Regions from separate parts of the Flintibacter sp. genome, predicted to be linked through region 1. Evidence: predicted binding sites of a transcription regulator. Region 1 holds the regulator's gene; each other region holds the start of a gene.
What was found. Region 1 encodes HrcA, which represses chaperone genes, less so after heat shock. Its sites were predicted from a motif close to TGTTAGCACTCNNNNNNNNNGAGTGCTAACA; they were not measured.
Positions count from the first base shown of each region.

Region 2: a site for HrcA is predicted at 1,962-1,992, ahead of ACLTXB_RS08400 (co-chaperone GroES). Genes of this name have one in related genera too.
Region 3: a site for HrcA is predicted at 5,257-5,287, ahead of ACLTXB_RS12350 (Hsp20/alpha crystallin family protein). Genes of this name have one in related genera too.

Region 1 covers NZ_JBKVXZ010000021.1:19-8,130, reverse strand. Annotated here, with positions in the region: gene aroB (3-dehydroquinate synthase) at 1-248, shown strand, start outside; gene ACLTXB_RS09095 (3-phosphoshikimate 1-carboxyvinyltransferase) at 250-1,434, shown strand; gene aroC (chorismate synthase) at 1,415-2,500, shown strand; gene pheA (prephenate dehydratase) at 2,764-3,912, shown strand; gene ACLTXB_RS09080 (shikimate kinase) at 3,912-5,135, shown strand; gene aroQ (type II 3-dehydroquinate dehydratase) at 5,132-5,563, shown strand; gene hrcA (heat-inducible transcriptional repressor HrcA) at 5,732-6,793, shown strand; gene grpE (nucleotide exchange factor GrpE) at 6,809-7,393, shown strand; partial or broken gene ACLTXB_RS09060 (Hsp70 family protein) at 7,590-8,112, shown strand, end outside.
Region 2 covers NZ_JBKVXZ010000018.1:9,241-17,352, reverse strand. Annotated here, with positions in the region: gene groL (chaperonin GroEL) at 1-1,380, opposite strand, end outside; gene ACLTXB_RS08400 (co-chaperone GroES) at 1,627-1,911, opposite strand; gene ACLTXB_RS08395 (MFS transporter) at 2,102-3,289, opposite strand; gene ACLTXB_RS08390 (diacylglycerol/lipid kinase family protein) at 3,307-4,218, opposite strand; gene ACLTXB_RS08385 (THUMP domain-containing class I SAM-dependent RNA methyltransferase) at 4,253-5,374, opposite strand; gene ACLTXB_RS08380 (NfeD family protein) at 5,626-6,075, shown strand; gene ACLTXB_RS08375 (SPFH domain-containing protein) at 6,100-7,053, shown strand; gene ACLTXB_RS08370 (polysaccharide deacetylase family protein) at 7,193-7,909, shown strand; gene ucpA (SDR family oxidoreductase UcpA) at 7,949-8,112, opposite strand, start outside.
Region 3 covers NZ_JBKVXZ010000035.1:579-8,690, reverse strand. Annotated here, with positions in the region: gene ACLTXB_RS12370 (amino acid ABC transporter permease) at 1-751, shown strand, start outside; gene ACLTXB_RS12365 (amino acid ABC transporter ATP-binding protein) at 767-1,552, shown strand; gene ACLTXB_RS12360 (amidohydrolase) at 1,834-3,420, shown strand; gene ACLTXB_RS12355 (2-hydroxyacid dehydrogenase) at 4,161-5,150, opposite strand; gene ACLTXB_RS12350 (Hsp20/alpha crystallin family protein) at 5,413-5,838, shown strand; gene clpB (ATP-dependent chaperone ClpB) at 5,996-8,112, shown strand, end outside.

The DNA.
Region 1 (8,112 bases):
GGGAACAGATGGGCATCACTCCCGCCGGAACCACCGAGACCATCCAGAATATATTAAAGGAGTACCAGCTGCCCCTCACCATTCCCTGTACCTGGGATACCCTGGTGGAGGCGGTGGGCCTGGACAAGAAGAACGCCGGCAGCGACATTCGCCTCATTGTATTGGAGGAGCTGGGAAAGGCCGTTCCCCACGCCATGCCCCGGGAGGCGCTGCTGGAGGCTTTGACCCCCATGTGGAAAGGAAACTGACATGAATGTGACCATTCTGCCGGGAACGCTGAAGGGAGCGGTCACCCCGCCCTCCAGCAAGTCCCAGACCCACCGGGCGGTGCTTGCCCTCATGCTGGCCCAAGGGGAGGGCAAGCTCTCCAACCTGGCGGTTTCCCAGGATATCCAGGCCACTCAGGACTGTGTAGCCGCCCTGAAAAGCGGGCAGCCCGCACAGGCGGATGGGCTGCCTTTGCTGGACTGCGGCGAGTCGGGCTCCACCCTGCGCTTTCTCATCCCGGTGGCTCTGGCTGTGCGGGGTGGAGGCCACTTTACCGGCCGGGGACGGCTGATGGAGCGGCCCCAAGGTCCCTACATCCGCCTGTTTGAGGAGAAGGGAATTTCATGGAACCAGGAGGGGGCCTGTCTGACTGTGGCGGGTCAGCTGGAGCCGGGCGTCTATGCCCTTCCCGGCAACGTGTCCAGCCAGTTTATCACTGGACTGCTCTATGCCCTGCCTCTGCTGCCTGGAGACAGCCGGATCGTCCTCACCACACCCCTGGAATCCCGGGGTTATGTGGATATGACGCTGGATATGCTCCGCCGGTTCGATATAAAGGTAGAGGAGCAGGAGGACGGCTTTCTGGTGCCGGGAAACCAGACCTATCAGGCCCGGGACCTGACCCTGGAGGCCGACTGGTCGGGCGCCGCTTTCTGGTACGCCGCCAACTTCCTGGGAGCTCAGGTAGACATACAGGGGCTCAATCCCGATTCCGTCCAGGGAGACCGGCAGATCGGCACCCTCTATTGGAAGCTGGCCAGGCCCGGGAATGTGGACATTGACCTGTCTCAGTGCCCCGACCTGGCGCCCCCGCTGGCCGTCATGGCGGCGGTGCGGAAGAGAACTACTCGGTTTGTAAACGCCGGGCGGCTGCGCATGAAGGAGAGCGACCGCCTGGAGACCATCGCCCGCACGTTAAATGCCCTGGGAGCCAAGGCTCAGGTGGGGGAGGACACCCTCATTCTGGAGGGGCTGGACCACCTGGAGGGCGGTACGGTGGACGGCTGCAACGACCACCGCATTGCCATGATGGCCGCCGTGGCCGCTGTGGCCTGCAAAGAGCCGGTGACCATCCTGGGGGCCGAGTGCGTGAAAAAATCTTACCCCCGGTTCTGGGAGGACTACACTGCGTTGGGAGGAGAAATACATGGCCTCATATCTGGGTGAACATATCCACGTGTCTGTCTTTGGACAGTCCCATTCCCCGGCCATTGGGGTAGTGGTGGACGGCCTGCCCGCCGGGGAGCGGGTGGACATGGAGGAGCTGGGGCGGTTTTTAAAGCGCCGGGCTCCGGGACAGAACGCCACCTCCACCCCCCGCAAGGAGGCCGACCTGCCCAAGTTTCTCAGCGGTCTGGTGGACGATGTGACCTGCGGGGCGCCCCTGGCCGCCCTCATTGAGAATACCAACACCCGCTCCCAGGACTATGCCCAACTCCGGGACAAACCCCGCCCCAGCCACGCCGACTTTACCGCCCAGGTGAAGTACGGCGGCTTCCAGGACGTGGCGGGGGGAGGACATTTCTCCGGCCGCCTCACTGCTCCTCTATGCATTGCGGGCGGCATCTGCCTCCAGATACTGAAGCGCCGGAGAATTGAGGTGGCCGCCCACATCGCCTCCATCGCCGGAGAGGCCGACCGGCCCTTCGACCCCATGGGGGAGAGTGTGGAGACGTTGGACGCCCTGAAGCGCGCGCCCTTCCCCGTCATGGACGAGAAGGCGGGGGAGCGCATGCGGAAAGTGATCCTCCAGGCCAAGGAGGAGGGCGACTCGGTGGGCGGCATTGTGGAGTGTCTGGTCACCGGGGTGCCCGCCGGACTGGGAGAGCCCATGTTCGGCGGGATGGAAAACCGCCTGGCCGCCGCCCTGTTTGGCATCCCGGCGGTGAAGGGCGTGGAGTTTGGCGCGGGTTTCGGAGTGGCCACTATGCGGGGCTCGGAGAACAACGACCCCTTTACCGTGAAGGACGGGAAGCTGGTCACCGAGACCAACCACGCCGGAGGCATTTTGGGGGGCATTACCAACGGCATGCCCCTGGTGTTCCGCCTGGCTGTGAAGCCCACCCCGTCCATTGCCAAGCAGCAGCAGACGGTGAGCCTGTCGAAAAAGCAGGTGGAGGAGCTGGTGGTCACCGGCCGCCATGACCCCTGCATCGTTCCCCGGGCGGTTCCCGTAGTAGAGGCGGTCACAGCCCTCGTTCTCACCGACTTACTTTTCTCGAGAGAAAAGTAAGCAAAAGAGCTTGGTGCGAAACTTCGTTTCGCTTCTGAGAAGCAAGAGGTTTCGGAGGGAGGGATAGTGTGAAAGGGAACCGTCAGGGTGCTCTTTCACGTGCAATCACTACAAATTTGAATTGGAAAAGCCAATTCAAATTTGCCGCGTGAGGCGAAACTGCGGTTTTGACTCACGCGCGCAAAAGAGCTTTGTGCGAAACTTCGTTTCGCCACCTTATTAAGTCATAGAATATTGCACCCATAGGTAAGGAGTGATTGAAGATGGAAGAACTGAAGGATCTGAGAGAGAAAATTGACGCCATCGACCAGCAGATGGTGGACCTGTTTAAGCAGCGCATGGAGGTTTCCAAAGAGGTGGCCGCCTATAAGCAGGCAAACGGCCTGCCCACCCTGGACGCGGGCCGGGAGCGCGCCCTGCTGGGCAAGGTAGGCGAGCAGGCGGGGGAGGAGCTGGCCGACTACACCCAGTCGGTGTACCGCACCATCCTGGCCGCCGGACGCTCCTACCAGAACGCCTGCTCCGGTGTGACCTCCAAGGTGTATGAGACCATCCGCAAGGCCCTGGACACCACCCCCGACCTCTTCCCCCAGCGGGCTACCGTGGCCTGCCAGGGTGTGGAGGGTGCTTACTCCCAGATCGCCTGCGACAGCATCTTCAAGGCTCCTACCGTCCTCTACTTCAATACCTTTGAGCACGTATTCAAAGCGGTGGAGAGCGGCATGTGCCAGTACGGCGTGCTGCCCATCGAGAACAGTACCGCCGGTTCCGTCAACGCCATCTACGACCTGATGACCAAGCACAACTTCTCCATCGTCCGCTCCGCCCGCCTGAAGGTGAGCCACAACCTGCTGTGCAAGCACGGGGTGAAAAAGGAGGACATCAAGGAGATCTTCTCCCACCAGCAGGCCATCAGCCAGTGCGCCGGATATCTGTCCACCCTGAAGGGCGTGAAGGTCACCGTGGTGGAGAATACCGCCCTGGCCGCCCAGATGGTGGCCCAGTCGGAGCGCCGGGACGTGGCCGCCCTGTCCTCCCGCTTCTGCGGCGAGCTCTATGGGCTCAACCTCCTGGAGCAGAACGTCCAGGACCAGGACAACAACTACACCCGCTTCATCTGCATCTCCAAGAATCCCGAGATCTACCCCGGGGCCGACCGCACCTCTCTGATGATGACCCTGCCCCACAAGCCTGGCGCCCTTTACAATGTACTGTCCAAGTTCTACGCCCTGGGCATCAACCTGCGCAAGCTGGAGAGCCGTCCTCTCCCTGACCGGGAGTTCGAGTTCATGTTCTACTTCGACCTGGAGTGCTCCGTGTATGCCCCCGAGATGGAGCGTATCTTCCGGGACCTGGAGGAGGAGAGCGAGCACTTCCGCTATCTGGGCACTTACAATGAGGTGATCTGCTGATGGACTGCGGGCTCATCGGCCGCAAGCTGGGCCACAGCTTTTCCCCCAAAATCCACAGCCTGCTGGGGAACTACCCCTACCGGCTCATCCCTCTGGAGCCGGAGGAGGTGGGGGAGTTCCTGCGCAAGGGGGAGTTTCACGGCCTTAACGTCACCATCCCCTATAAAAAGACGGTGATGGAGTACTGTGCCGAACTCACCCCGGCCGCCCGGCGCATCGGCAGCGTGAACACCATCCTCCGCCGCCCCGACGGTACCTTGCTGGGAGACAACACCGATTATGATGGGTTTTTGTACCTGTTAAAGTCCGCCGGAGCCCAGGTGGAGGGCCGGAAAGCCCTGGTGCTGGGCAGCGGCGGGGCATCTCTCACGGTGCGGGCAGTGCTCTCCGAGCTGGGAGCCCGGGAGATCATCACCATCTCCCGTTCCGGAGAGAATAACTATCAGAATCTGGACCGCCACGCCGACGCCCAGATCATCGTCAACGCCACCCCCGTGGGTATGTACCCCAATAACGGAGTTTCCCCCGTGGATTTGGACCAGTTCCCCCAGTGTGAGGGTGTCTTTGACCTCATTTATAACCCCTCGAAAACCCAGCTGCTCCTCCAGGCTCAGCGCCGGGGGCTCATCTGGGGCAACGGCCTGGGGATGCTGGTGGCCCAGGCCAAAGCGGCCTCGGAGCGGTTCCAGGGCAAAAAGCTGCCCGACGAACTGGTGGCCGACATTACCGCCAAGCTGGAGCGGGAGACGAAAAACATCCTCCTTATCGGAATGCCCGGCTGCGGCAAGACCACGGTGGGCAAGGCACTGGCTGAAAAGCTGGGCCGCCCTCTGGCCGATGTGGACGAGAAGATCATAGAAGAGGTGGGCTGCTCCATCCCACACATCTTTGCCACCGAAGGGGAGGAGGGGTTCCGGGTTCGGGAGCACCGGGCCTTGGCCCAGATTGCCAAGGAGTCCGGCCAGGTCATCTCCGCGGGAGGGGGCATCGTTACCCGGACGGAGAACCGGGACAGAATGGAGGAAAATTCCGTGGTGGTCTGGCTGCGGCGGGACCTTGACAAGCTGCCCACCGATGGCCGGCCTGTCTCCCAGAGCGTGCCCCGGGAGGAGCTCTACCGCCGCCGGGCTCCCCTCTATGAGGCCATGGCCCAGGTGACGGTGGACAACAACGGCACGGTGGAGGACACCGTGGACGAAATTATCAAGAGGGTGATGGAATGAAGCTGTTGGTGATTAACGGCCCAAACCTGAACATGCTGGGCATTCGGGAGCCCGATATCTATGGCAAGCAGGACTTTGCTGCCCTGGAGGCCTTTATCCGCCAGGCGGCAGACGAGTGCGGCGCTCAGGTGGAGCTGTTCCAGTCCAACCACGAGGGGGCCGTTGTGGACAAGATCCAGTGGGCCTACGGGAAGATGGACGGCATCGTCATCAACCCCGCCGCCTATACCCACACCAGCGTGGCCATTCTGGACGCCCTGAAGGCGGTGGGTCTGCCTGCGGTGGAGGTCCACCTGTCCGATGTAAATGCCCGGGAGGAATTCCGGCACATCTCCTATGCGGGGATGGCCTGTGAGAAGTCCTTTATCGGCATGGGCTTTGAGGGGTACCGGGTCGCCATTCAATATCTGACTGGGAAACAACGGTAAGTCAAATTAGCAGTATCCCGGCATTTCTGCAAAGAAATGCCGGGCTTTTTTTGTTTAAAATAAATTCATAAAGTACCTATTGACAATCTTGCAGGTGGGTGGTACATTATCTTTAGCACTCAGGGAGAATGAGTGCTAAAACATAGAATGAGAAATGGAGGCGAGAGTATGGAGCTGACCAATCGAAAAAAGCGAATCCTGCGGGCCATTGTTGAGATCTATATCTCCACCGCGGAACCGGTAGGTTCCAAGGCCGTGGCAGAGCAGGCCGGACTGGACATCTCCACCGCCACCATACGAAATGAGATGGCCGACCTCACCGAACTGGGCTATCTGGAGCAGCCCCACACCTCGGCCGGACGGATTCCGTCCCCCATGGGCTACCGGCTCTACGTCAACGAGCTCATGGGTGAGCACCAGCTGACCATGCAGGAGACCCAGCGCATCAACGACGCGCTGAACCTGAAAATGGAGGAGCTGGACCGGGTCATCGACCGGGCGGGCAAGGTGCTCTCCCAGATCAGCGACTACCCCGTCTTTACCATGGCCCAGCCCAAGCAGCGGGTGACGGTAAAGCGGTACGACCTGCTGATGGTAGAGGAAAACGCCTTTATCGCTGTGGTGATGACCGACAACTCGGTGGTGCGCAACAAGCTTATCCACCTGTCCGATGAGCTTTCCGACACCCAGCTGCAGCTGCTGTCCACCGTTTTGAACAGCTCCTTTGTAGGTCTGACCGTGGAGGAGATGGAACAGACTCTGGACAAGATGGAGACCCGTTCCGCACCCGGGGCATTCAACCTGATCTCCATGGTGGTGCAGTACGCCATCGAGGTGCTTCAGGAGCAGCGCCGCCAGACCATTCACACTTCGGGGATCACCCATCTGCTGGAACACCCTGAGTACCGCAGTCTGAACAAGGCCAAGCCTCTGATGACCTACCTGGCGGAAAACCAGGAGGGGTCCAAGCTGCCGGTATCCATGGAGAACGGCCAGAATATGAATATTCTCATCGGGCCGGAAAACGTCAGCGAGGCGCTGAAGGATACCAGCGTGGTCATGGCCAGCTATGACATTGGAGATAATATGCGGGGCGTCATCGGGGTGGTAGGACCCACCCGGATGGACTACGCCAAGGTGACCGCCCGCCTGTCCTATTTCGCCGACAGCCTGACCCGGATGTTCGGTAAGGGGGAACTTCCCCCCGGCGACGGGAACGACCAGGAATAGGAGGAACATTAGTTCATGAGCAAGAAAGAAAATAAGGCGGAGCAGACCGCTCCGGAGCAGCAGGAGCCGGTGGAGCAGCAGGCTGAGGTTCAGACCGAACCCCAGGCCGAGCAGACCCAGCCCCAGGGCGAGGCTCAGAGCGAGAGCGCCGATCCCCTCCTCACTGAGCTGGAGTCCCTGAAGGATCAGGTGGCCCAGCAGGAGGACAAATACCTGCGCCTGGCCGCCGAATACGACAACTACCGCCGCCGTACCGCCAAGGAGAAGGACTCCATCTGGAACGACGCCAAAGCGGATGCGGCTGTGGCCTTCCTGCCGGTGTACGACAATCTGGAGCGGGCACTCAAGCAGGAGACCGCCGACGAGGCCTTTAAGAAGGGCGTGGAGATGACCATGACCCAGCTTAAGACCGTGCTGGAAAAGCTGGGCATCACCGAGATCCCCGCTCTGGGCCAGACCTTTGATCCCAACCTGCACAATGCCGTGATGCATGTGGAGGATGAGAACTTCGGCGAGAACACCGTCTGCGACGTGTTCCAGGCCGGCTTCCAGCTGGGCGACAAGGTCATCCGGTTTGCCATGGTTAAGGTGGCTAACTGATACGAAGCGCGGAGGCGTGCGGAGCAGCGCGGATGGACCGGAGCGAGGGCGAGCGGAGGACCGCACAGCGGTCCGCAGACCAGCCCGAGACGGAGCGAAAGCGACCCGGCCGTGCGTCCAATCCGCAGCGTGACAATATAAAACCAAATTAATTTTGTAAACAACAATCTTTTCATATATTAGGAGGAAACACATTATGTCCAAGATCATTGGTATTGACTTAGGTACGACTAACAGCTGCGTGGCGGTTATGGAGGGCGGCGACGCCGTCGTCATCCCCAACGCCGAAGGCAACCGTACCACCCCCTCTGTGGTGGCTTTTTCCAAGGACGGCGAGCGTATGGTAGGCCAGGTGGCCAAGCGCCAGGCGATCACCAACCCCGACCGCACCGTTATTTCCATCAAGCGTGAGATGGGCACCGACTATAAGGTGGACATCGACGGCAAGAAGTACACTCCCCAGGAGATCAGCGCCATGATCCTTCAGAAGCTGAAGGCTGACGCCGAGGCCTATCTGGGCCAGACCGTCTCCGAGGCCGTCATCACCGTCCCCGCTTACTTCACCGATGCTCAGCGTCAGGCCACCAAGGACGCCGGCAAGATCGCCGGCCTGGAGGTCAAGCGTATCATCAACGAGCCCACCGCTGCCGCTCTGGCCTACGGTGTGGATAAGGAGACCGCTCAGAAGGTCATGGTGTACGACCTGGGCGGCGGCACCT
Region 2 (8,112 bases), on a different contig from region 1:
GTCGATACCGGCGTTGGCAGCGATCTGCTTGACAGGAGCAGTCAGAGCGCAGGCAATGATCTGCACGCCGGTCTTCTCGTCGCCCTCGACCTCAGCCATCAGCTTCTCAACAGCGGGGATGGCATTCAGGTAAGCGGTACCGCCGCCGGCCACGATGCCCTCTTCCACAGCGGCGCGGGTGGCGTTCAGAGCGTCCTCAATGCGCAGCTTCTTCTCCTTCATCTCCACCTCAGTGGCAGCGCCGACCTTGATGACAGCCACGCCGCCGGCCAGCTTGGCCAGGCGCTCCTGCAGCTTCTCACGGTCGTAATCGGAGGTGGTCACCTCGATCTGGCTCTTGATCTGGCCAATACGGGCCTTGATATCCTCGGAGTTACCAGCGCCGTTGACAATGGTGGTGTTCTCCTTGGTGACCTTGACCTGGCGAGCCTGGCCCAGCTGATTGAGCTGAGCTTCCTTCAGCTCCAGACCCACGTCGGAGGAGATCACAGTGCCGCCGGTCAGGATGGCGATATCCTGCAGCATCTCCTTGCGGCGATCGCCGAAGCCGGGGGCCTTGACGCAGACCACGTTCAGGGTGCCGCGCAGACGGTTGACGATCAGGGTGGACAGAGCGTCGCCCTCCACGTCCTCAGCAATGATCAGCAGCTTCTTGCCGGACTGGACAACCTGCTCCAGCAGGGGCAGCAGCTCCTGGATGTTGGAGATCTTCTTATCGGTGATGAGGATGAGGGCGTCGTCCAGGTTGGCCTCCATCTTCTCGGTGTCGGTGACCATGTAGGGGGTGATGTAGCCCCGGTCAAACTGCATGCCTTCCACGACCTCGGAGTAGGTCTCAGCGGTCTTGGACTCCTCGATGGTGATAACGCCGTCGTGGCCCACCTTCTCCATGGCCTCAGCGATCAGCTTGCCGATGTTCTCGTCGCCGGAGGAGACAGCGCCGACGCGGGCGATGTCAGCAGAGCCGTTGACCTTCTGGCTGTTGGCTTTGATGGCCTCGATGGCGGTGGTGGTGGCCTTGGCAATGCCCTTCTTCATGATCATGGGATTGGCACCGGCGGCCAGGTTCTTCAGGCCCTCGCGGATGATGGCCTGAGCCAGCAGGGTAGCGGTGGTGGTACCGTCGCCAGCCACGTCGTTGGTCTTGGTGGAGACTTCCTTCACCAGCTGAGCGCCCATGTTCTCAAAGGGATCGGGCAGCTCAATCTCCTTGGCGATGGTCACGCCGTCGTTGGTGATCAGGGGAGCGCCGAACTTCTTATCCAGCACCACATTGCGGCCCTTGGGACCCAGGGTGATCTTCACGGTGTCAGCCAGCTGATTGACGCCCTTCTCCAGAGCCTTGCGGGCCTCTTCGCCGTAGCAAATAATCTTAGCCATAACGCATTACCTCCAAGATAAGTGAGAGTAGTTGAAATGGGGTCCAGGGGCTTCGCCCCTGGTTCGCCGCAATGCGGCGAAAAAATTGAAAGCTGATTTTCCGGCGGCATGTACGTCGGAAAATCACTTCTCGGCCCGCAAACGTGCGAGCACAGCGAGTGCGCTGCGGCGGGCCGCTAGGGGGGTATCGCACACGGCTTTGCCGTGTGCGTATCTAGGGGGGATGCAATCCCCCCTGGACGAGTTTTACTCGACAATAGCCAGAATATCGTTCTGACGCACGATGGTGACCTCGTCGCCGTCCAGCTTCACCTGGGTGCCGGCATACTTGCTGGTGATGACCTTGTCGCCCACCTTCACGTTCATGACGACTTCCTTGCCGTCCACCATGCCGCCGGGGCCGACAGCCAGAACCTCAGCCACTTCGGGCTTCTCCTTGGCGGCGCCGGTGAGGATGATGCCGCCCTTGGTGGTCTCCTCGGCCTCTACCAGCTTGACAACAACGCGGTCAGCCAAAGGTTTCAGTTTCATAACGGGTTCCTCCTTATATGATGGTTACTTAATAAACAAATTCCAATGAGATTTAGCACTCTAAACATCTAAGTGCTAACCACGTGTATTATAGTAATCGTTTCCTGTTCAAAAATCAACCCCCTTTTTCAAAAAAGAGGGCTGTTTCAAAAAATATTTACGATGCGTTCACAAACTGACAAAAAGAGTGCTAATTTTGTCGGGCGAGTGTTTTCCGCAGCACAGCCAGACCGGCAAGCAGCAGCAGGGGAAAGACCGCCGCGGCCAGCAGACCGTATTGCAGGTGGTCGCCCCAGGCGGAGGAGACCAGTCCCACCAGACCGGGACCGGCGGAGCATCCCAGGTCTCCGGCCAGGGCCAGCAGGGCAAACAGGGCGGTGCCGCTGCGGGGAAAACAGGCTGCCGCCAGACTAAAGGTGCCCGGCCACATGCAGCCCACCGCCATGCCGCACAGGGCGCACCCCACCAGCGCCAGAGCGGGCCAGGGGGAGAGGGAGACCAGCAGGTATCCGGCGATGCACAGGACGGTGCTGGCCGTCATAAAGCCGGTGGGGGAGGGGTGACTGCGGCTGTAAGCGGCGTAGACTAGCCGGGACAGGCCCATCAGCAGGGCAAAGGACAGAGGTCCGGCTAGATCGCCCACCGTTTTGGACACGCCCAGCGCAGACTCTGCAAAGGCGCTGGCCCACTGGGAGATGGAAAGCTCACTGGCTCCCGCGCAGGCCATCAGCAGCAGAAACAGCCAAAATCGGGGCGTGCGGAACAGCTGCCCCAGGGAGAGGTCGGACTCGCCCTCCGGCGTGAGAGTGGCCAGGGGGACCTGGGTAAACACCAGGGCGTTGACCAGGGGGAGCAGAGCCCAGAGTATGGCCAGGATACGCCAGTTCTGGGTGCCGAAACAGACAAAAAACAGGGTGGACAGGGCGATGGTGGCCACGCTGCCCCAGCAGTAGAAGGAGTGGAGCAGACCCATCACCGCCGACTTGCGGCGGGTGGGGCAGGCCTCGGCAATGGGGCTGACCAGCACCTCCAGCAGACCGCCGCCCAGGGCGTAGACAACCACAGCGGTCGTCAGACCAGCCAGAGGGGGGATTCGGCCGGGCAGCACAGCCAGCAGAACAAGGCCCAGTGCAGCAAACAGATGGGCGGCCACCATGCATACCCGCCAGCCGATCTTATCCACAAACCGGGCGGACAGGCCGTCCACGCACAGCTGCACCAGAAAATTGACAGTGATGAGCAGGGCAATCTGGTCCAGAGAGAGGGAGAATTCCCGCTGGAAGGTGAGAAAGAGCAAAGGGGCAAAGAGGTTGATGACCGACTGGACGATGTACCCGGCAAAGCAGGCCCCCAGAGTAGCTTGATAGCTGTGTCGCATAAAGATAGCCCCCCTATTTAAAGGTGGGGGGCGTAGCTTGCCCCGTTGGGATAGAAGAAGTGAATTTTCTTTTCGGAGAGGCGCACGGTAAAGGAGGTGCTCTCCAGCACCTCCCCATCCACCACCGCCACCAGGGGTTCCTTGCTGGACCAGGTGAGCTCCTGGCCGTGGAAATCCTCAATGAGCTGGGGGTAATCCTTGTAGCGGCCCTTGGCGTACTGGCCCACCAGACGGATAAAGGTGAGCAGGCTCACCTTGCCTACCAGCAGCATATCAAGCACCCCGTCGTCGGGCATCGCGTCGGCCACCGGCATAAAGCCGCCGCCGTAGTACCGGCCGTTGCATACGCAGACAATGGCGGTGGGGCCGCTGTAATGGACCGGACCCATCTGCACCTCCATGGGACGGCAGATACCTTTTAAAAAGATGTTTTCGATCAAAGAGAGAATGTAGGCTCCCTTGCCGGTGACAAAGGGCAGGTCCTTATACCGGTGCACTCCAGCGGCGATGCGGGCGTCTACGCCCCCGCACACCACATCCAGTCCCAGCTTGCCGTTGCAGTCCATCAGGTCCAGCGTGGTCTGGGGACCGGTGGCCAGAGCCTCCAGGTCGTAGAACAGGTCCCGGTAATTGGGACCAAATACCTTTAAAAAGTCGTTGCCGGTGCCTTTGGGCACACAGGTAATGGCGGCGTTGTCAAAGCCTGCCGCCCCGTTGACCACCTCATTTAGGGTGCCGTCTCCGCCGCAGGCCCAGATGCGTACCGGCTCGCCGGTCTGGGCGGCCTGCCGGGCCAGCTTTTCCGCGTGGCCCTCTCCTTCGGTAAAGACCCGCTCGTGGGGGAAGGAGACCCGGTCCAGCTGGTCCAGCAGAGCCTGGGTGCTGCCCTTTCGTCCGGCCACGGGGTTGATAATGAACAGATGGCGCAAAAAATCACCTCAAACGGCCCCAAAGGGCCGAAACTTATTTAATACCGTACATAAACAGGTCGCACTTGAGCATGCCGTTGTAGAGCTTACGCTTCTTGTCCGCCTGCTTGCCAAAGGTGCGCTCGAACTCCGTGTGGGAGGACAGCAGGTAGAGCTTCCACCCATCAGGGAACTTGGCCCAGGCCTTGCCGAAGGCCCGGTAGAGTTCCTCGGCCTCTTTGCGCTCCATGATGCGCTCACCGTAGGGGGGATTGGTGACCACCCGGCCGTAGAGCCCGCCCCAGTGGAAGGTGCGGGCATCGTCCACGTCAAAGTGTACCACGTCGTCTACCTCGGCCAGCTCTGCGTTGTGCCGGGCCAGCTCCACCGCGTCCGGGTCCAGATCGCCGCCCCAGATCTCGTAGTCCCCGTCAAACTCCTGGTCCATAGCCTGGTCGGCGGCCTCCAGCCACAGCTTCTTGTCCACAAAGGCCCACTTCTGGGCAGAGAAGGTGCGGTTGAGGCCGGGGGCACGGTTCTTGGCGATGAGGGCGGCCTCGATGGGGATGGTGCCGCTGCCGCAGAAGGGGTCGCACAGAGGGTCACGGCCCTTGTACCAGGAGAGCATCACCATGGCGGCGGCCAGGGTCTCCCGCAGAGGCGCCACCACGCCGTGAGCCCGGTAGCCCCGCTTGTGCAGTCCCGCACCGCTGGTGTCCAGCATGAGGGTAGCGGTGTCCTTCATAATGGAGAACTGGATCTGGTAGAGGGCGCCAGTCTCCGGCAGGGTGTTGAGCCCGTACTTCTCCCCCAGCCGGGCGGCTACCGCCTTCTTCACAATGGCCTGGCAGGCGGGCACGGCGTGGAGAGCAGAGTTGAGGCAGTGTCCCTTGACAGGGAACTGTCCCTCCCGGGGGATAAAGCGTTCCCAGGGCAGGGCCTTGGTGCCCTCAAACAGGGCGTCAAAATTGTCCGCCGGGAAAGAGCCCAGCACCAGCAGCACCCGCTCTCCGGTGCGCAGGTTCAGGTTGAGCCGGGCAATGTCCAGCGCCGAGCCCCGGCACAGCACCCGGCCGTTCTCTGCCTGGACTCCCTCCAGATTCAATCGGCGCATCTCGTCGGCGCACAGGCCTTCCAGCCCAAACAGGGTGGGCACGGCAAAGGTCAAATCATTCACAGTAAAACCTCCCGGACCGGGCGCTGTACCCGGCCATTTTTCCAATAAAAAAACAGTTCCTAGCCTGCGAAAAACAGAGAAAAAAGGAGCTGTATGGATGCTTATCACATATAGTATATCGGACGGGGGAAAAATTCGCAATTCCTTTTCCAAACTGGAAGGGTTTGCTATGGAGTTTTCACAAAAAATATGGTATGGTATGGGCAACGGGACGTAAGAGTATACAGAGTCTCGCAAGAAAGGAGTGTGCTATGGAAGCGATCATATGGCTGGGCGTGATGATTGCCTTTGCCGTGGGCGAGGCGGTCACCGTAGGGCTGACCAGCATTTGGTTTGCGGTAGGCGCCCTGGGCGCGCTGATCACCGCTGGGCTGGGGCTGGGATTCTGGCCGCAGATCACTGTGTTCATCGTTTTGTCGGGCATTACCCTGGCTCTGGTGCGTCCGCTGGCCAAAAAGCTGCTCCGGCCGGGCTACTCGGCCACCAATGCCGACCGGGTCATTGGAACGGTGGGCGTGGTCACCCAGGCGGTGAATAATCTGGCTGGTGAGGGGCTGGTAAATCTGGCCGGCCAGGTGTGGAGCGCCCGGAGCAAAACAGAAGAGGTCATCCCCGCTGGACAGGAGGTGCGCGTGCTCCATATCCAGGGGGTCAAGGTCATCGTGGAGCCGGTAACGGCAGACCAGACCAAGGCAGTATAAACATCGGGAACAAGGAGGAAACATATGGGCTTTATGGACATCATTACAAAATTGATCCCTGTCATCGTCATTATCCTGATCCTGCTCATCCTGGCGTCCAACATCCGGGTGGTACAGCAGTCCCGGGCCTACGTCATTGAGCGTCTGGGCGCGTTCCAGACCGTGTGGGGTGTGGGCCTGCACTTCAAGATCCCCTTTATTGAGCAGGTGGTCAAAAACGTGTCCCTGAAGGAGCAGGTGGTGGACTTCCCGCCCCAGCCTGTCATCACCAAGGATAACGTCACCATGCAGATCGACACCGTCATCTACTTCCAGATCACCGACCCCAAGCTCTACACCTACGGCGTGGAGCAGCCCATGAGCGCCATCGAGAACCTGACCGCCACCACCCTGCGTAACATCATCGGCGATCTGGAGCTGGACCAGTCTCTCACCAGCCGCGACCACATCAACGCCCAGATGCGTGCCATCCTGGACGAGGCCACCGACAACTGGGGCATCAAGGTTAACCGTGTGGAGCTGAAGAATATCATGCCTCCCCGGGATATCCAGGAGTCCATGGAGAAGCAGATGCGGGCCGAGCGTGAACGCCGTGAGTCTATCCTCCAGGCCGAGGGCCAGAAGCAGTCCCAGATCCTGGTGGCCGAAGGTGAAAAGCAGTCTGCCATCCTGAAGGCTGATGCCGCCAAGCAGGCCGCTATCCTCCAGGCTGAGGGTGCCAAGCAGGCCAAGATTCTGGAAGCCGAAGCAGAAGCAGAGGCCATCCTGAAGGTGCAGCAGGCTACCGCCGACGCTATCCGGCTCATCAACGAGGCCGCCCCCGGCGAAGGCGTTTTGAAGATCAAGGCTCTGGAGGCCTTCACCGCCGCCGCCAACGGCAAGGCCACCAAGATCATCATTCCCAGCGAGATCCAGGGTCTGGCTGGTCTGGCCGCAGGCGCCAAGACCATCTTCGATACCGAGGACCCGAAAGCGTAAATCCTTTGATCCTATCCCGGGGAGGGTGCTCCCCGGGATTTTTTATGCCAAAAACAGGAAAATTAGCAATCATTGCACCGAAAAAAACAAAGAAAAGCTCATATACTTCTTGTTGGAGAAAACAAAAGGAGGGAGCGGCGTGGGGCGAGGAAAGGGACCGGGCGTGGGGCTGGGCCTTTTGGTGATGTGTTTTGTTCTGGCGCTGACCCCGGTGGGGGAGCCGGTGCAGAGCGCGGAGGGAGAGGCTGAGGTGGAGGTGCCGGTGGTGGCCCTCACCTTTGACGACGGACCCCGGGCGGATACCACCGGCTGGCTGCTGGAGCAGCTGGAGCTGCGGGAAGTGCCCGCCACCTTTTTTATGGTGGGCAACCGAATCCCTGGCAACGAGAAGCTCATCCGTCAGATGAAGGACCAGGGGTGCCAGATCGGGGTGCACACCTATGACCACGTGGATGTGACCGGACTGAGCCAGACCGATTTTGACCTGCAGATCGGCAAGACCCGCACCCTTCTGCGGGAGATTTTGGGGGAGGGAAACTACTGGCTGCGGCCGCCCTACGGCTTTGTGGACCAGGGAGTACGGACCTGGTCGGACGGGCCGATTATTCTGTGGTCGGTGGACCCGGAGGACTGGAAGGACCACGACGTGGAGCGCATCGTGGCCAGCGTGGTGGAGCGGGTGGAGGACGGCGACGTGATTTTGATGCATGACATCTATCAGTCCTCCGCAGAGGCGGCCATCCGCATCGTAGACGCTCTGGAGGAGAAGGGGTTCTGCTTTGTTACGGTGGAGCAGCTCATGGCCCGCCAGGGGATTGCACCGGAGGCAGGAGTGATTTTCCCGGAGCGGCCATAAAAAATCCCCGGCCTGATGGCCGGGGAAGGGAATATGGCGTTACACGCCCATGGTGCTGGTCTCGGGGAGGGTGGAGCCGCCGTCAATGACGAACTGGGCACCGGTGAGATAGCTGGCCTCGTCGCTGGCAAGGAAAGCGGCCAGCTCGCCCACCTCGGTGGGATCGGCCAGGCGGCCCAGAGGAATGGCGGAGGCGATACCGT
Region 3 (8,112 bases), on a different contig from region 1:
GATCGAATTTTTCACCTCCAGCACGTTCCAAACTGTGCTTGCGGCGCTGAACAGCGGCTTTCTCAAGACGCTGCAGCTGTTCTTTATCACCCTCATCGGAGCCCTGCCCCTGGGCCTTATCATCAGCTTCGGTTCCATGAACCGCTGGGCGCCGCTGGGGTTCCTCCGGAAGCCCGGCATGTCTCCCCTGCTCAACTGGCTGCTGGGGCTGCAGCCCATCAGCCTGGTATGCCGGCTGTTGGTGTGGATCATCCGTGGCACCCCCCTGGTGCTGCAGATCATTGCCCTGTTCTACGTACCCGGTATGCAGAAGTGGTTCAGCTGGCCCAGCGGAGAGTCAGGCCGGATGCTGGCCGTGTGCGTGGCCTTTATCATTAACTACGCCTGCTACTTCTCCGAGATCTACCGGGGCGGTATCCAGGGCGTTCCCAAGGGCCAGCAGGAGGCGGGCCAGGTGCTGGGCATGACCAAGCTCCAGATCTTCCGCCACATTACCCTGCTGCAGATGATCAAGCGCATCGTCCCTCCCATGTCCAACGAGATCATTACCCTGGTAAAGGATACCTCTCTGGCCCGGGTCATTGCTTTGCAGGAAGTCATCTGGATGGGCGAGTCTTTCATGAAGGGCAACTCCGGCATCGCCGGCCTGGTGTGGCCCCTGTTCTTTACCGCTGTGTACTACCTGATCTTCAGCGGCGTGGTCACGTTGTTGCTGGGCCAGCTGGAGAAGAAAATGGAATTCTTTCAGTGATGAGGAGGACCGAATATGGCAATTTTGGACGTATGCAATATTGAAAAGCATTTCGGTCCCACCCGGGTATTGGAGGACATCAGCTTCTCTCTGGAGCAGGGACAGGCCCTGGCCATCATCGGCTCCTCCGGCTCCGGCAAGACCACCCTGCTGCGCTGCCTCAACTTTTTGGAGACACCCAACCAGGGGACCATATCTGTCAATGGCTCGGTACTTTTTGATGCCAGCGATCCTACGACTCAGCGGGAAACCGAGATACGGAAAAAGCGCCTCCACTTTGGTCTGGTGTTCCAGTCCTTCAACCTGTTTCCCCAGTACACGGCGCTGCAAAATGTTACCCTGGCCAAAGAGCTGCTCAGCCAGGAACTGCCGGAATATAAGCAGAACAAGAAGGCCATTCTGGAGGAGATCCAGGCTGAGGGCCGGGAGCTGCTGGCCAAAATGGGCCTGAGTGACCGGGCCGACCACTACCCCAGTCAGCTCTCCGGCGGACAGCAGCAGCGTGTGGCCATCGCCCGCGCCCTGGCCCTGAAGCCCGACATCCTGTGCTTTGACGAGCCCACCTCGGCCCTGGACCCGGAGCTCACCGGGGAGGTATTGAAAGTGATTCGCTCCTTGGCCGAGCAGAAGACCACCATGATTATCGTCACCCACGAGATGGCCTTTGCCCGGGACGTGGCCGACGAGGTTATGTTTATGGACGGCGGCGTCATCGTGGAGAAGGGACCGGCCCGGCAGGTCATCGAGCATCCCCGGGAGGAGCGCACCCGCCAGTTCCTGTCCCGCTACGCCGAGAATTGACGTACTTTTCTTGAAAGAAAAGTACGCAAAAGAACTTTCTGGGAAACTTCGTTTCCCCTCTGTGACTGTAAGCAACCTGTTTGTGGGAGCGATGTTCTGCGTCGCTCCCACTTTTTTTGTTCTGTAGGGGCCGATGTCCCCATCGGCCTGTTATGCTTTCCCGCACCCCATAGGGGCGGATATCATCCGCCCGCATTTCCCGCCGGAAAGAAAAAAGCAGGTGGATTTTTGGCGGAACGTGCCGTATCATATGTTTAAGAAAAGAAAATGGAGGGGTTCTCATGCGCAGACTCTGGTATCACGGCAAGGTGGACACCATGGTTCCCGGCAAAGACCGGCAGCAGGCCATCGGCCTGGAGGACGGCGCCGTCGTCTTTGTGGGCAGCGACCGGGACGCCCTGGCACTCCCCTGGGACGAGAAAACCGACCTGGAGGGCCGCCAGGTGCTCCCCGGTTTCCACGACACCCACATGCACCTGCTGCTCTACGCTCTGTTTCAGGACAGCCTGCCCCTGGCAGGGGTCCCTTCCATCCAAGAGATGATCCGCCGCGGGCGGGACAAGCTGGCCCAGACGGGGGCCTCTTATCTGCTGGGTATGGGCTGGAACCAAGAGACTCTGGCCGAGGAGCGCATGCCCACCCGGGCCGACCTGGATCAGATTTCCCGGGAAGTTCCGGTATGTCTGCTGCGCTGCTGCGCCCATGTGGCAGCCTGCAACACCCCCATGCTGGAGCGGCTGAAAACTCTTACCGGGGTGGAGGAGTCTGTTCTGGAAAAGGTGGACTTTGAGCAGGGCCTGCTGCGGGAGGAGGCCATGCGCCTCTACATGCAGGTGGTACCGCCTCTCTCCGATGAAGAGGTCAAGGCCCTCATTCGGCGGGGCCAGGCCGACGCCAACGCCAAGGGCCTCACCTGCGTCCACTCCGACGACCTTCAGATGCTTCCCGGTATGGACCCGGTGCGTCTGGTCCGCTTGTTCCGGGAGATGGAACAGGACGGGGAATTGACGCTGCGGGTATACGAGCAGTGTCTGCTTGCTCCGTCGGATTTTGAGCGTTTTCTGTCGGTCCGGTCGGATCCCCAGGACCGGGAAAGTCTCTTCCGCACCGGGCCGAGGAAACTCCTCCAGGACGGCTCCCTGGGCGCCCGCACCGCCCTGCTCCGGGAGGGGTATCAGGACGACCCGGAGTGGAAGGGCATGGCCATCTACACGCCCAGCGAGCTGGAACAGCTGGTGGAGGCCGCCCACACAGCCCGGATGGACGTGGCCGTCCACGTTATCGGGGACGGGGCTTTGGAGCAGCTGTGCCAGGCGGTGGAAGCGGTCCAGGCCCGGGACCCCTGGCCTCAGGCCCGCCACGGGGCAGTCCATGCCCAGATCACCGACGCCGCTCTGCTGGCACGGATGAAGGCCCTGGGCCTTCAGGCCTACATCCAGCCCATTTTTATTGAAGAGGACATGGGCATCATCACCCAGCGGATGGGAGAGAAGCGCGCCCGGGATTGCTACAACTGGCGCTCCATGCTGGAGCTGGGACTGGCCGTGAGCGGCGGCTCCGACTGCCCGGTGGAACCCTTTGATGTGCTGGACAACCTCCGCGCCGCCGTCACCCGCCAGGACCGGGCAGGGGAGCGCACCTACCTGCCGGAGCAGGCCCTCTCTCTGGAGGAGGGACTAAGCCTGTTTACCTCCCGGGCGGCCTGGGCGAGCCGGGACGAGGATGTTCGTGGGCGGCTGATGCCCGGGATGCAGGGGGATCTGGTGATTCTGGATGGGGATTTGTTTGCGGTTTCTCCCCAGGAGCTGCCGAAGGTTCCTGTTTTTGAGACGGTTTTGGCGGGAAAGACTGTTTTTGCACAAAGATAATTTCTTTTATGAAGAAGGGTTCCGCCCTGAGGGGCGTGGGGAACGGTGTTACTTTGCCCGCGGCGGCAAAGTAACCAAAACGCCGCCGGGGGACGGTTCCGGTGAGCGCCTATGCGCAGCGGGCGCTCACAGTCACCTTGTCCCTACCCCCTCTGGCCCTTCGGGCCATCTCCCCCTGACAGGGGGAGTCGGCCCCCGGACCCCCTGTTACGGGAGCGTGTCCCTTTGGGTTTTTCGTATCTTCCGGCGGTCTAAGTTTTGACCGTGCCTCCCTCTACTCCCGGGCCTTAGGCCCTTTTGCCATCAAAATATGTGAGGGGTTGCTTCTATCATACACCGCCTGGTGCCTGCCTACCTGTTTGGTGCGGCGGTAGTCGGGTGGATGCCCCGCAACTGCCCGGCTGCCACAGTTATGCCGGAGTAGGCGGTGTCCGTACAGCGCGAACACCTTAAATTTCCATCTGGTAGGGCCTAAGGCCCGGGGCAAGAAGAACGCAAGGTCTTGTGTTCGGAGCCGCCGGACGCAAATGCCAAATCCTCAGGATGGCGTCCCCCGTAAACGGGGGTCCAGGGGGTGTGGTGACTATGAACACCCGCCTGCGGCGAGGTGTTCGTCGGAGCCACACCCCTTGGCGCATCTTTGGTTACTTTCTGTGCGAGCAGAAAGTAACACTCGTTCCTCAAAGCAAAAAACCGCAGCCGGTTTGCTCCGACTGCGGTTTTGCTTTTAAACAGAATGATTACAGCCCATTTACCACAAAATTAGGCCGCTTGCCCTCCTGGATGAGCTTCACATTGTTCCACATATTGTTGTGCGCCCGGCGGAAGGAACCACCGGTGTTGCCGCCTAGGTGGGGGGAGTAGATCGCCCGGTCCGCGATCTCCGCGGGCAGGTCCACCAGGGGGTGGTCGGCGGGGGTGGGCTCGGGGGCCAGGGTGTCCATAGCAATGCCGCCGATGCGGCCATCCATAAGGCCCTGGCGCACGGCCAGATTATCCACCAGGTCGCCCCGGGCGGTATTTACCAGGATAATGCCCGGCTTCATCTTGGAGACCAGATCGGCGTTTACCATGTTCTGGGTCTGATCGTTGACAGCGCAGTGGAGGGAGAGGATGTCGCAGGCGGCGGCCAGCTCCTCCAGGGGCAGGTATTCCACCCCAAAGTCGGCCTCCACCTCGGGGGAACGGCGGTGGAGACTGTAATAGTACATCTTACAGCCGAAGGGCTTGAGACGCCGGGCGGTGGCCTGAGCAATGTCGCCGAAGCCCACCAGGCCCACGGTCTGCTCACCCAGCTCCGGGCTGCCCGAGGCCATCACTGCCTCTTTCATCTTCACTTGGAGACCCGCCTTCACCGCGTTGTGGCCGGTGATGCCGTGGCGCAGGGCCATGAGCATGAGCATGACGGTATGTTCGGCCACGGAGTCGGCGTTGCAGCCCTTGTTGTTGCACACGAAGATCCCCTTTTCCCGGGCCGCCTCCAGGTCGATGCGGTTGAAGGCCACGCCCTCCGACTGGATGAGCTTCAGGTTGGGCAGCAGGTCAATGATCTCCCGGCCCACGTCCACAATGGGGTCGTCAAAGAGCACCTGGGCGTCCGGGTTTTCCGCCGCCGCTTGGCGGGGCGACTGGTCCAGAGTGCAGAATACCAGCTCTGCTCCCAGCTGGGCGGCAAAGTCGGGCATATAGGCGTCATAGCGGGCCTTGGGGCCGTACACAAGGATCTTCAAAGGGGTTCCTCCTTTTATATTTATACATGGGAATCCGCCCACAGGGCGGTTTTCTTCTGTTTCATTATATCAGCCTCCACTTTTTGGGGCAAGGCCGTCTCTCCAAAATTAGCACTCTCGTATCTAGAGTGCTAGAATTTACAATTTAGACACAATGTTTGCAAGAACTGTTCATAATTGGGCACTATACTAAAGTCAAAGTTCAGAAGGGCCCGGGAGCAAATACAAACCGCTCCCCATTGGGCCGAAAGGAGTTTTGATTATGTATAGCATGATTCCCTTTGGACGTATGAGCAACAGCTTTAACGACCTGTTTGATGAATTTGAGCGTTCCATGTTCCCCGCCAGCCAGCGCCAGCTGCCCGCCTTCCGCACCGACATCCAGGACAAGGGCGACCACTACCTGCTGGAGGCTGATCTGCCCGGCTTTAATAAGGGCGACATCGACCTGCACCTGCAGGACGGCGTTCTCACCATCACCGCCAAGCACCAGGAGACCTCCGAAAAGAAGGAGGAGGGCAAGTACCTGTGCCGGGAGCGCCGCTGCGGCAGCTACCAGCGCTCCTTTGACGTCTCCGGCATCCAGGAGGAAAACATCACCGCCGCCTATGATAACGGCGTGCTGAAGCTGACCCTGCCCAAGCAGGGCGAGGTGATCCCCCAGAGCCGGAAGATCGCCATCGAGTAACAGCGACTCTCTGAAAGGGCGGGTAAATTACCCGCCCTTTTTTCAAACTTTCTCTTGCATTTTTCAAAAACTTGGTCTATCATTCACTTAGCACTTAGTTTATAAGAGTGCCAATTTTTCAAAACATCAAACCCCATGAAAAGGAGGGTTTCTTACTATGAATATGAATCAGTTTACCCAGAAGTCTCTGGCCGCCATCCAGGGGGCTCAGGACATCGCCCAGGCCCACGGCAACCAGCAGATCGAGCAGGAGCACCTGCTGTTGGCTCTGGTCAGCGACGAGCAGGGCTTTATTCCCCAGCTGCTCACCGCCATGGGTATGACGGTGCCTAGCTTCCAGGCGGCCGCCGCCGACCTGGTGAACAAGCTGCCCAAGGTGTCCGGCGGCAGCCGGGAGGCCGACAAGGTGTACGTGGCCCAGGACGTGGACCGCGCCCTCACCGCCGCCCAGGAGCAGGCCTCCGCCATGAAGGACGAGTATATCTCCGTGGAGCATCTGCTCCTCGGTCTGATGGAGCGGCCCAACTCCAACTTGAAGGAGCTGTTCCGCACCTATAACGTGACCAAAGAGAAGGTCATGCAGGCCCTGGCCAGCGTCCGTGGCAACCAGCGTGTCACCTCCGACAACCCGGAGGAGACCTACGACGCCCTGAAAAAGTACGGCACCGACCTGGTGGACCGTGCCCGCCAGAACAAGCTGGACCCTGTCATCGGCCGTGACGACGAAATCCGTAACGTCATCCGGATTCTGAGCCGGAAGAGCAAAAATAACCCCGTCCTCATCGGCGAGCCCGGCGTGGGCAAGACCGCCATCGCCGAGGGCCTGGCCCAGCGGATCGTCAAGGGCGATGTGCCCGCCAGCCTGAAGGACAAGACCATCTTCTCCCTGGATATGGGCTCCCTCATTGCAGGCGCCAAATACCGGGGCGAATTTGAGGAGCGGCTGAAGGCCGTTTTGAATGAGATCAAAAAGAGCGAGGGCCGCATCATTCTCTTCATCGACGAGCTGCACACCATTGTGGGTGCCGGCAAGACTGAAGGCTCCATGGACGCAGGCAACCTGCTCAAGCCCATGCTGGCCCGCGGCGAGCTGCACTGCATCGGTGCCACCACCCTCAACGAGTACCGCCAGTATATTGAGAAGGACGCCGCTCTGGAGCGCCGGTTCCAGCCCGTTATGGTCAATGAGCCCAGTGTGGAGGATGCCATTGCCATTCTCCGTGGCCTGAAAGAGCGCTACGAGGTCTACCACGGCGTAAAGATCACCGACGGCGCCATCATTGCCGCCGCTACCCTCAGCAACCGCTATATCACCGACCGGTTCCTCCCCGATAAGGCCATCGACCTGGTGGATGAGGCCTGCGCCATGATCCGCACCGAGATGGACTCCATGCCCACCGAGCTGGATATCATCCAGCGCAAGATCATCCAGCATGAGATCGAGGAGGCCGCTCTGAAAAAGGAGACCGACAAGATCTCCCAGGAGCATCTGGCGGAGATCCAGAAGGAACTCTCCGATATGCGGGAGGAGTTTAACGCCAAGAAGGCCCAGTGGGACAACGAGAAGAACGCCATCGGCAAGGTCCAGAAGCTCCGCGAGGAGTTGGAGGCCGCCAACGCCCAGTTGGAGAAGGCCCAGCGGGAGTACGACCTGAACAAGGCCGCCGAGCTCCAGTACGGCAAGATCCCCGAGCTGAAAAAGGCCCTGGAGGCGGAGGAGCAGATTGCCAACGAGGGCAAGCAGCGCTCTCTGCTCCGAGATAAGGTCACCGAGGAGGAGATCGCCCGCATCATCGAGCGTTGGACCGGCATCCCCGTGGCCCGCCTGATGGAGGGCGAGCGGGAGAAGCTGCTGCACCTGGAGGACATCCTCCACCAGCGTGTGGTGGGCCAAGACGAGGCCGTGCGCCTTGTCAGCGAGGCCATCCTGCGCAGCCGCGCCGGCATCGCCGACCCCAACAAGCCCATCGGCTCCTTCCTGTTCCTGGGTCCCACCGGCGTCGGCAAGACCGAGCTGGCCAAGACCCTGGCCGAGGCTCTGTTCGATAGCGAGAAGAACCTGGTGCGTATCGACATGTCCGAGTACATGGAGAAGTTCTCCGTCTCTCGTCTGATCGGTGCACCTCCGGGATATGTAGGCTACGAGGAGGGTGGCCAGCTCACCGAGGCGGTACGCCGGAAGCCTTACAGCGTCATCCTCTTTGATGAGGTGGAGAAGGCCCACCCCGATGTGTTCAACATCCTGCTGCAGGTGCTGGACGACGGCCGCATCAC